DNA from 2 places in the Rossellomorea sp. LjRoot5 genome. Region 2 is predicted to be linked to the other one. Evidence: a T-box and tRNA genes for the amino acid it is inferred to sense, from the RefSeq annotation. Region 2 holds a T-box; the other holds one or more tRNA genes.
The links. The T-box of region 2 lies ahead of thrS (threonine--tRNA ligase). A T-box ahead of a tRNA ligase gene usually reads a tRNA of that ligase, here a tRNA-Thr.

Region 1 (5,480 bases), 780 kb from region 2:
TCTCTGCGAAGCCGTAAGGCGAAGTATAGGGGCTGACGCCTGCCCGGTGCTGGAAGGTTAAGAGGAGTGCTTAGCGTAAGCGAAGGTGCGAATCGAAGCCCCAGTAAACGGCGGCCGTAACTATAACGGTCCTAAGGTAGCGAAATTCCTTGTCGGGTAAGTTCCGACCCGCACGAAAGGCGTAACGATCTGGGCACTGTCTCAACGAGAGACTCGGTGAAATTATAGTACCTGTGAAGATGCAGGTTACCCGCGACAGGACGGAAAGACCCCGTGGAGCTTTACTGTAGCCTGATATTGAATTTTGGTACAGCTTGTACAGGATAGGTAGGAGCCTTGGAAACCGGAGCACAAGCTTCGGTGGAGGCATCGGTGGGATACTACCCTGGCTGTATTGAAATTCTAACCCGCGCCCCTTATCGGGGTGGGAGACAGTGTCAGGTGGGCAGTTTGACTGGGGCGGTCGCCTCCTAAAGAGTAACGGAGGCGCCCAAAGGTTCCCTCAGAATGGTTGGAAATCATTCGCAGAGTGTAAAGGCACAAGGGAGCTTGACTGCGAGACCTACAAGTCGAGCAGGGACGAAAGTCGGGCTTAGTGATCCGGTGGTTCCGCATGGAAGGGCCATCGCTCAACGGATAAAAGCTACCCCGGGGATAACAGGCTTATCTCCCCCAAGAGTCCACATCGACGGGGAGGTTTGGCACCTCGATGTCGGCTCATCGCATCCTGGGGCTGTAGTCGGTCCCAAGGGTTGGGCTGTTCGCCCATTAAAGCGGTACGCGAGCTGGGTTCAGAACGTCGTGAGACAGTTCGGTCCCTATCCGTCGTGGGCGCAGGAAATTTGAGAGGAGCTGTCCTTAGTACGAGAGGACCGGGATGGACGCACCGCTGGTGTACCAGTTGTCTTGCCAAAGGCATCGCTGGGTAGCTATGTGCGGAAGGGATAAGTGCTGAAAGCATCTAAGCATGAAGCCCCCCTCGAGATGAGATTTCCCATCACGTAAGTGAGTAAGATCCCTAGAAGATGACTAGGTAGATAGGTCAGAGATGGAAGCATGGCGACATGTGGAGTTGACTGATACTAATCGATCGAGGACTTAACCAAACTATAAAGCGGAGGCGGCTTGAACAGAGACGACAAGCATTTCTGGGCAATCAGAAGAGGGTGTTTTTTACCCTCAGCTGATTGAACTGAAATGACCTCGAGTCTCTAGCCGCCGGAGCTGGAATGTTATCTATTGCAATAGTAGATACAACAATTGGTCGATATTCGGCTTTCTTGACATCAATTCTTTATCTAGTTTTGAAGGAATAAAATTTATATGAAAATATAAAAAAATCCTTGAAAAAAATTATCAACACGATATAATAGTACTTGTCCTTAAAAAAGGGACAATACATAGTCTGGTGACTATGGCGAAGAGGTCACACCCGTTCCCATGCCGAACACGGAAGTTAAGCTCTTCAGCGCCGATGGTAGTTGGGGGATCTCCCCCTGTGAGAGTAGGACGTCGCCAGGCATATCGTTCCGCAGTAGCTCAGTGGTAGAGCTATCGGCTGTTAACCGATCGGTCGCAAGTTCGAATCTTGCCTGCGGAGCCAATATATGGAGAGCTGTCCGAGTGGCCGAAGGAGCACGATTGGAAATCGTGTAGACGGTTAACGCTGTCTCAAGGGTTCAAATCCCTTGCTCTCCGCCATTTTGTTTTCAGTAAGGCCCATTGGTCAAGCGGTTAAGACACCGCCCTTTCACGGCGGTAACACGGGTTCGAATCCCGTATGGGTCACCAATTTTTTTGCGGAAGCAAAAGAACTTACCATGTAATATGGAGGATTAGCTCAGCTGGGAGAGCATCTGCCTTACAAGCAGAGGGTCGGCGGTTCGATCCCGTCATCCTCCACCATGATTTTTTACGAAGCGTAAGCAGAGTAAAATAATCTTCCTTAATTAGTATTTGTAACTTACCATTTCTTATCGTCGCGGGGTGGAGCAGTTCGGTAGCTCGTCGGGCTCATAACCCGAAGGTCACAGGTTCAAATCCTGTCCCCGCAATACCATTTTTGGTCCGGTAGTTCAGTTGGTTAGAATGCCTGCCTGTCACGCAGGAGGTCGCGGGTTCGAGTCCCGTCCGGACCGCCATTTTTATATTAGATAGTCATGAAATGGAAAAGGGTTTCGATAAGCGAGAAGGTCGAGGAAGCGATCGAAGGAACACCGGAGCGTATTTTACATACGTGAGGATGTGACTGAGTGAGCTGACGAAGAGATTCGAAGCTTAGCGGAAGCCGAAAACTATATGGCTCAGTAGCTCAGTTGGTAGAGCAATGGACTGAAAATCCATGTGTCGGCGGTTCGATTCCGTCCTGAGCCACCATTTATTTACTTGATGCCGGTGTAGCTCAACTGGTAGAGCAACTGACTTGTAATCAGTAGGTTGGGGGTTCAAGTCCTCTTGCCGGCACCAGTCAAGTGATTTAGCTGGAGGGGTAGCGAAGTGGCTAAACGCGGCGGACTGTAAATCCGCTCCTTCGGGTTCGGCAGTTCGAATCTGCCCCCCTCCACCATTTATTCTAGGGGTATAGTTTAAAGGTAGAACGAAGGTCTCCAAAACCTTTGGTGTGGGTTCGATTCCTACTACCCCTGCCAATTATTTCATGGCGATTGTGGCGAAGTGGTTAACGCACCTGATTGTGGTTCAGGCATTCGTGGGTTCGATTCCCATCAGTCGCCCCATAAAAGTCACATTTTTATTTCCGTGACATATACTATCAGTGGGCTATAGCCAAGCGGTAAGGCATCGCACTTTGACTGCGACATGCGTTGGTTCGAATCCAGCTAGCCCAGTAGTGCGGAAGTAGTTCAGTGGTAGAACACCACCTTGCCAAGGTGGGGGTCGCGGGTTCGAATCCCGTCTTCCGCTCCAATATTAAGGCGGCATAGCCAAGTGGTAAGGCATGGGTCTGCAAAACCCTGATCACCGGTTCAAATCCGGTTGCCGCCTCCAAATGTAATGCCGGTGTGGCGGAATTGGCAGACGCGCACGACTCAAAATCGTGTTCCTCTGGAGTGCCGGTTCGATCCCGGCCACCGGTACCACATCGCGGGTGTAGTTTAGTGGTAAAACCTCAGCCTTCCAAGCTGATGATGAGGGTTCGATTCCCTTCACCCGCTCCAACTTACATACGACAGACTTTCTCTTCATGAGGAAGTCTTTTTTAATGTTTAATTATGAAAAAACGTTTAACCAGCATCATTTTTACCGTTATGGACGTTTATCTGATCGACTTCACTATATTTATTCTCGATCAAAGCCAATTTATTTTCAAAACTGGACCACTTATTTTCAATTCCACGATTTTATTTTCAAAAACACCACTTTTATTTTCAATTCCAGCATTTTATTTTCAAAAAGCCGATTCACCGCCCACTCATTCCCCAAACAGAACCACAAAGGAATCCAACCTTTTCATTTACCCACCACCCATCAAAACAAACCCCATCTAGTCAAAATATTGCACCTTCTTCGTCAATTGAGTTCCCCTTTTTGAGAAAGCGCTACCATTATAATATAAGAAAGCGATTACACAGTTAGGGTGGTGATACGGGTGGAACCAAAGATTCAGACTGGACCAGTAAGCCCAGATGTACAAATGAAGGCAGTGACGAAGAAAAGGTTCAAGTATAAGAGCTTGCTGACGTACGCTGCCTTTGTAGGACCGGCACTTTTATTTTTCTTAGTGATTCAGATTCTTCCATTCTTAATGGGGGTGTATTATTCCTTTACCTCATGGAATGGTGTCAGTTCGGTTGTTGAGTGGGTAGGATTTGATAATTATAAGAAGATTTTCACGGACGATAAGACGTTTTTCAATTCATTCATGTTCACGACGAAGTTTATGTTTGCGGCAGTGATCATCAGTAACTTGATAGGATTCGGATTTGCTCTTTTACTGAATGCAGCGTTGAAGACCCGAAATATCTTGAGGACGGTATTTTTTATCCCGAACGTCATTGGTGGATTATTACTCGGGTTCATATGGCAGTTCATCTTTGTCAAGGGATTCGCGTCACTTGGGAATATGACGGATATTGGATTCTTTAAGATGCCATGGCTTGGTGATGAGAAGACGGCTTTCTGGGGTATTGTCATCGTATTTGCATGGCAGATCTCAGGGTATATGATGGTCATTTATGTAGCGGCATTGCAAGGGGTCGACAATTCTCTTCTTGAAGCAGCGAAGATAGATGGTGCATCGAGCTGGACGCTCCTGACGAAGATCATCATTCCATTGATTTTACCGGCATTCACGATTTGTTTCTTCCTGACGATTTCGATGGCCTTTAAAATATTCGATTTGAATATCTCGCTGACAGGCGGTGGGCCGTTCAATTCTACACAATCCGTTGCGATCAATATTTATCAGGAAGCTTTCCAGAATAACCGTTATGGACTTGGAACGGCGAAATCGATTCTGTTCTTTGTGGTAGTGGCTGTGTTTACGACAGTCCAGGTGATGGTGACGAAGAAGAAGGAGGTTGAGGCATAATGGGCAATCGTTATACGAAGAGAACATTTGTATTAGAGATTATCGGGATTGTGATCGGGCTCATTTTCCTTGTCCCTTTTTACTTCGTATTGATCAACTCGGTGAAACCGTTCGCTGCAATTCTGATTGATGCGGCGGCATGGCCGGAAGAATTTGTGTTTTCCAACTATGCAAAAGTGTGGGAAATCATCAATTTCCCCCGGGCTTTCTGGAATTCACTGGTCATCACGGTTTTCAGTAACCTCGGTTTAGTGATCATCAGTTCCATGGCAGCATGGAAGATGGTTCGTACACCTGGGAAGTTCAGTAAAATCCTATTTGTCATCTTTGTATCCGCCATGGTGATCCCGTTCCAGACGGTGATGATCCCTTTGATGAAAGTTGGGGGGACGTTGGGACTGACAAATAGCATTCCTGGTCTCATTATCATGTACTTTGGGTTCGGAGTGCCACTTTCCCTATTCTTATTTCACGGATTTGTGAAAACCGTCCCGATTGAAATCGAGGAATCAGCGATGATAGACGGCTGCAGTCAGTTTGGCGTATTTTGGAGAATCGTCTTCCCATTACTGAAGCCGATTACGGTTACTGTGATCATTTTGAACACATTATGGATCTGGAATGATTACCTGCTTCCACTCCTTGTTTTACAGGATGCGGAACTGAGGACAATCCCACTTGCAGCCAGTTCGTTCTTTGCACAGTATACGAAGCAATGGGATATGGGACTTGCAGCATTGGTGCTTGGAATCACACCGATCATCATCTTCTTCCTATTTTTACAGAAGCATATCATAAAAGGGATTGCTTCAGGTTCGATCAAGTAGATATAAAGTTTCTGTCGAGATGGTCTATCATTGATACAGAAATTTATATAAAATATTTTATATCAGGGAGGTCAATCCATTTATGAAACGTATTTTATTACTGT
Region 2 (5,480 bases):
GGAGAGATTGGAGACGCCCTCCTTCATCGGTTAGGCAGGGGTGTCACTTACTTAAAGGGAGAAGGCGCCTTTTCAGGAGATGACAAAAAGGTCATATTCTGTGTCATCACACGACTTGAGGAGGCAAAGTTGAAAGACATCGTAGCTGAGCATGATCCCTCCGCGTTTCTGGCGATAGCTGATATCGCAGAGGTAAGAGGAGGAAGGTTTAAGAAAAAAGACATCCATTGAGCCCAACGATATAAATACTACATTTTAATGCGCAGAATCGGCATAACTCCCGGTTTTGCTTTTTTTATGTGTGAAGTCCCACCAAGCAGAATGTGTCCCAACACTTAATAGGCTTTCTGTATTTGGTTATGAACATATACTTATTGTCGTCCGCATGTACTTGTAGTACTATTATCTAGATTGAGATGAAGAAAGGACTCGTTTTTTCTTTAGATACCGAACATTCAAAGAGGAACATCCGTTTAACGAGTCAGCACAAAAATTATCATCTTCAATAGAGGAGAACATAACCATGGAATTCGTAATACTGATTAAAGCATTTATTCTCGGTATGGTAGAAGGCTTGACGGAGTTTGCTCCAGTATCCTCTACCGGCCATATGATCGTGGTGGACGATCTATGGATCAAATCGAAAGAAGTGTTAGGGAAGTATCCTGCCAATACGTTTAAAGTAGTCATTCAACTTGGATCCATTCTTGCGGTAGTCATAGTGTTCCGGGACAGATTCAAGGATTTATTAGGAATGAATTCCCGTAAAGAAGAAAGATCATCAACATTAAAACTATCACATATATTGGTTGGGTTGCTTCCGGCCGTAATCCTTGGGTTACTATTCGAAGACTATATCGATGAACATCTCTTTTCACTAAATACAGTCCTTGCAGGGTTAGCCATAGGTGCGTTCCTTATGATTGCTGCCGATGTGTTCCGGCCAAAGGTACAGACGGTGGAAACTGTTGATGGGATCACCCACAAGAAAGCGTTGATGATTGGTCTGATACAATGTCTATCATTATGGCCGGGCTTCTCAAGGTCTGGTTCTACCATATCAGGTGGTGTATTACTTGGCTTAAGCTACCGTGCTGCGTCTGATTTCACCTTTATTATGGCTGTACCGATCATGCTGGGTGCAAGCGCACTGTCCCTGATGAAAAACTGGATGTATTTTAATGCTGAGTTCATGCCTTTTTTACTTGTTGGATTCATCAGCGCATTCCTGTTTGCTTATTTATCGATCCGCTTTTTCTTAAAAGTGATCAATAAAGTCAAGTTAATCCCATTTGCTATTTACCGCCTTATTCTGGTGGGCATTATTTTACTTATTTTTGTATAATATACACTTGACAGGTAGAAAATACTCCCATATAATTTCAATAACACTTTTTCAGAATGAGAATATACTATATGAAAGCAAAGAAGAGGACATGATTCATTCACTATTTTCTTGATCAGAGAACAGGGTCACCGGCTGAGAGCCCTCGAAGAGAATTGAATGTCTTACCACCTCGGAGCTATTATGGAGAAGGTCAGTATCCATAATCGGGAAAACCGTTATCTTACTTAAGCGAAGCGTTTTATTGTACACTTCGAAATTAGGGTGGAACCACGACCGCACTCGTCCCTTGGTTAGGGATGAGTGCGGTTTTTTATTTTAAATAAGCTGTGCGCTATGAAGAGGACACGGATCATTTCCACTTTCTTACCAGAGAACAGGGTCATCAGGCTGCAAGCCCTGAAGAAAGAGAAATGATTTACCACCTTGGAGCTATTGTGGAGAAATGACAGTATCCACAATCGGGAAAACCGTTATCTTACTTGAGCGAGGGACCAGTGAATTTTTGTCCTTCGGAATTAGGGTGGTACCACGACCGCATTCGTCCCTTGGTTAGGGATGGGTGCGGTTTTTTATATACCAAATTTTTAAGGAGGAAAAGACATGTCTATTCAATCAGAGGTAGAAAAGAGAAATCATAGGAAACTGGGTCAAGAGCTGGAATTGTTTATCTCCATGGAAGATGCACCAGGGATGCCGTTTTTTTTACCCAAGGGGATGCTCTTGCGGAATGAGCTGGAGGAATTTTGGAAAAAAGAGCACCTGAAGGCAGGCTATCAGGAAATCAGGACACCAATCATGATGAAACAGGAATTATGGGAGAAGTCAGGTCACTGGGATCATTATCATGAAAACATGTATTTCTCAGAGGTGGACGATCAGAAATATGCTATTAAGCCGATGAGCTGTCCTGGAGCTGTCCTGATTTATAAAAGTAAACGGAGAAGCTACCGGGAATTACCTATCCGATATGGGGAGCTTGGATTGGTCCATCGTCATGAGCTTTCAGGATCGTTAAGCGGATTATTGAGAGTCCGTTCATTCACTCAAGATGATGCACATCTATTTGTAAGGGAAGATCAGATTCGTGCAGAGCTCCATAAAGTTCTCGATCTCATTGATCGTTTCTATGGGAAATTCGGTTTCGAATACAAAGTGGAGCTTTCAACTCGCCCGGAAGATTATATGGGATCTGTTGACCTATGGAATCAAGCGGAAGGGGATCTTGAACGTGTATTAGAGGACAGGGGGGTCGATTATCATATCAATCATGGAGATGGAGCATTCTACGGACCGAAAATCGACTTTCACATTCTGGATTGTCTGGGTAGAAGCTGGCAGTGTGGAACGGTTCAACTTGATTTTCAAATGCCTGAAAAATTCCAGTGTCAATACTTTGGTGAGGATAACCGGGTAGAGAGACCGATCATGATCCATCGAGCCATTTACGGGTCGATCGAACGGTTCATGGCCATTATCATTGAACATTTCGGAGGAGATTTCCCCCTTTGGTTAGCTCCCCATCAAGTGAAAATCCTTCCTATTTCTGAAGCTCATATCCCTTATGCCCAAGAAGTAAAGTCCCACCTGGAAAGAGAAGGATTCAGGGTGGAACTGGACGATCGAGTTCAGAAAACGGGGTTGAAGATCAGGGATGCCGAGATACAAAAAGTTCCTTATATGATGGTCGTAGGCGATAAAGAAATCCAGCAACAATCGGTGTCACTCAGAAAAAGGAAGGAGGGTAACGTGGGAGTACTTCAAGTGAGTGAGGTTATTCAAAAATTGAAAGAGGAGATGCGGTAACCATATGGATTCCTTTTGGTTGCTGGGGGATGGTGGAAAAATATTCAATATTCACTTGACCATTTCCTGTTTTTTTTATAAACTAACAGAAGGAAAATTCTGAATATACTGAAGGGGGAGAAGAAATGGGCACATTTAATCTGGAATATCGCTTTATTTCTTCTTTCCTATACAAGAGCTAAAAAGTATGCACTTACTTTTTGGCTTTTTTCATGTCATGGAGGAATCAATTTGGGATATAAAAGAGTATTAATAAAATTAAGTGGTGGAGCTTTGGCAGATAACGAAGGCAATAATTTTGGAACAGCAGAGCTTGAGCATATTGCGAGCGAAATCTTATCCATTGTAGAAATGGGTATCGAAGTCTCAATAGTAGTGGGGGGAGGGAATATCTTTCGGGGGAGTTTAGCAGATATCTGGGGAATTGAAAGGGTGGAAGCCGATAGTATCGGAACGCTTGGAACGATCATCAACAGCTTGATGCTGAGAGGTGTATTAAAAAGTAAAACGGACAAAGAAGTAAGGGTTATGACGTCAATCCCTGTCTCGACAGTTGCTGAACCTTATATCCGCCTCCGGGCAGTCCATCATCTGGACAAAGGGTATATTGTCATTTTCGGAGGGGGCAATGGGCAGCCTTTCGTCACTACAGACTATCCCAGTGTCCAACGTGCGATTGAAACAAACAGTGATGCTATCCTTGTAGCAAAACAAGGAGTCAACGGTGTATTCACTTCTGATCCCAAACGAGATAAAAAGGCGAAGATGTATCAGAATTTAAACTATGATGATGTGGTTTTAAACAATATCAAAGTCATGGATCAGTCAGCGCTCCTACTAGCTCGTGATTATAAACTACCTGTTCATATCTTTAACTTTAATCAGGAAGGAATCATGAAAAAAATTTGCTCTGGACAGAAACAGGGAACGTTGATTAATCAAGAAGAGACAAAATTTCTATAAGAAGGTGGGCTTCAAAGCCAATGGAACATTCACCCTACAAACAAATGGCAGCAGCGATGAATTTTTGAAAATGAAATATGACATTCATAACAGAAAGTAAGGAGGGGAAACGGTGAACGTCAGGATTCTGAACCGATTTGAACCGGATAGGCTGAATGAAATGAAAGATGTATACCGTTCAGTAGGGTGGCTTAAGCATACAAATGAGGTGATATCCAAAATATTTCTCAGAAGTGATATCGTTTCTTTGGCAGTTTTAGAAGGTCGTATTGTCGGAGTGGGTAGAGCCCTGACGGATGGTGTCTTCAATGCGACGATCTATGATGTGGTCGTTCATCGTAGTTATCAACGCAAGGGGATTGCAACTCTTATAATGAAGGATTTATTGGAGCAATTGGCGGATGTATCTTGTGTCATATTGATCTCCACTACAGGCAATGAAGATTTCTATAGAAAACACGGTATGAAAAGTTTGAAGACGGGAATGGCAAGGTATCTCAACCCATCCCTTGCGGAGGAATATTTAACATAATCATGGAAAAGAGCCAGCCACTATGTGACCGGCTCTTTCACTACATATCTTCAAATCGTATGCGTTTTCCCCTTGGGATCTTCGAGGTTCATTTTTTCTAATTCAAGCCGCATTTTTTGGGTTTCTATGACGAAATTTTCATGTTTGAGTTTTTCAAGTTCGAGTTCATCTTCTATCATTTTTTGTTTCAACTTGGATTGTTTTTGGAAATGGTCTGTAATAATACCAAGAATGGGTATGGAAAAAATCATGATTACAGCTATGGTTCCAGTCATTTCAATCCTCCTCTTTCTCATTTTATGCTGGACTTGTAATAGTTAAATTATAACAAAGTGCGAGATGAAATAGTATAAAATGTGGTAATCATAAGTAAGCAGTCATTATAAAAGTATATACGAATGAATCCAAGAAAGAGTTTCAAAAATTTGAAAGTAATAGAGTGGAGATGACCAGTAAATCAACAAAAAGTGGGAGGGTTATACGTTCCACTTTCTTTGAACAAATGTCAGCAATGACCCTCGGTATTTTTTAACGGCAGAATTCATGATGGCATAGGTTAGAATCCCGCATAATGGGATGTTGATCATCATTCCTGTAAAGAAAGCTTTTCCTATTTGCAATCCGACCCCTACTGCATCACCCGAGGAATCAAGTGGAAAGAAAAGATGTCCTACGACAAGATTTAAGTAAAAGAAGAAAGGGAAAGCCCAGATTAAAGAGACCCCGCCAACTAAACCGGCGAAAGGGTTTCCTTTGAATATCTTTGCACTGGCTGTAGAAAGGACAGGACCGATTCCGAAGGATGGCACGAAATTAATCAATAAGCCAACCGTG

Region 1: it encodes a tRNA-Thr, which carries the amino acid that the T-box ahead of thrS (threonine--tRNA ligase) is inferred to sense. The anticodon was not compared.

What each region holds. Positions count from the first base shown of each region.
Region 1 covers NZ_CAXUQN020000001.1:3,235,005-3,240,484, reverse strand. The annotation lists rRNA gene ACSQ2E_RS16575 (23S ribosomal RNA) at 1-1,106, shown strand, start outside; rRNA gene rrf (5S ribosomal RNA) at 1,405-1,521, shown strand; tRNA gene ACSQ2E_RS16565 (tRNA-Asn) at 1,529-1,603, shown strand; tRNA gene ACSQ2E_RS16560 (tRNA-Ser) at 1,610-1,701, shown strand; tRNA gene ACSQ2E_RS16555 (tRNA-Glu) at 1,717-1,791, shown strand; tRNA gene ACSQ2E_RS16550 (tRNA-Val) at 1,830-1,905, shown strand; tRNA gene ACSQ2E_RS16545 (tRNA-Met) at 1,981-2,054, shown strand; tRNA gene ACSQ2E_RS16540 (tRNA-Asp) at 2,065-2,141, shown strand; tRNA gene ACSQ2E_RS16535 (tRNA-Phe) at 2,301-2,376, shown strand; tRNA gene ACSQ2E_RS16530 (tRNA-Thr) at 2,391-2,466, shown strand; tRNA gene ACSQ2E_RS16525 (tRNA-Tyr) at 2,483-2,566, shown strand; tRNA gene ACSQ2E_RS16520 (tRNA-Trp) at 2,575-2,648, shown strand; tRNA gene ACSQ2E_RS16515 (tRNA-His) at 2,660-2,735, shown strand; tRNA gene ACSQ2E_RS16510 (tRNA-Gln) at 2,775-2,846, shown strand; tRNA gene ACSQ2E_RS16505 (tRNA-Gly) at 2,851-2,925, shown strand; tRNA gene ACSQ2E_RS16500 (tRNA-Cys) at 2,933-3,006, shown strand; tRNA gene ACSQ2E_RS16495 (tRNA-Leu) at 3,015-3,098, shown strand; tRNA gene ACSQ2E_RS16490 (tRNA-Gly) at 3,103-3,176, shown strand; gene ACSQ2E_RS16485 (carbohydrate ABC transporter permease) at 3,653-4,549, shown strand; gene ACSQ2E_RS16480 (carbohydrate ABC transporter permease) at 4,549-5,376, shown strand; gene ACSQ2E_RS16475 (ABC transporter substrate-binding protein) at 5,459-5,480, shown strand, end outside.
Region 2 covers NZ_CAXUQN020000001.1:2,454,320-2,459,799, reverse strand. The annotation lists gene ACSQ2E_RS12715 (YitT family protein) at 1-231, shown strand, start outside; gene ACSQ2E_RS12710 (undecaprenyl-diphosphate phosphatase) at 524-1,345, shown strand; T-box leader at 1,673-1,897, shown strand; gene thrS (threonine--tRNA ligase) at 1,949-3,151, shown strand; gene pyrH (UMP kinase) at 3,383-4,114, shown strand; gene ACSQ2E_RS12695 (GNAT family N-acetyltransferase) at 4,227-4,646, shown strand; gene ACSQ2E_RS12690 (hypothetical protein) at 4,697-4,921, opposite strand; gene ACSQ2E_RS12685 (DUF2062 domain-containing protein) at 5,123-5,480, opposite strand, start outside.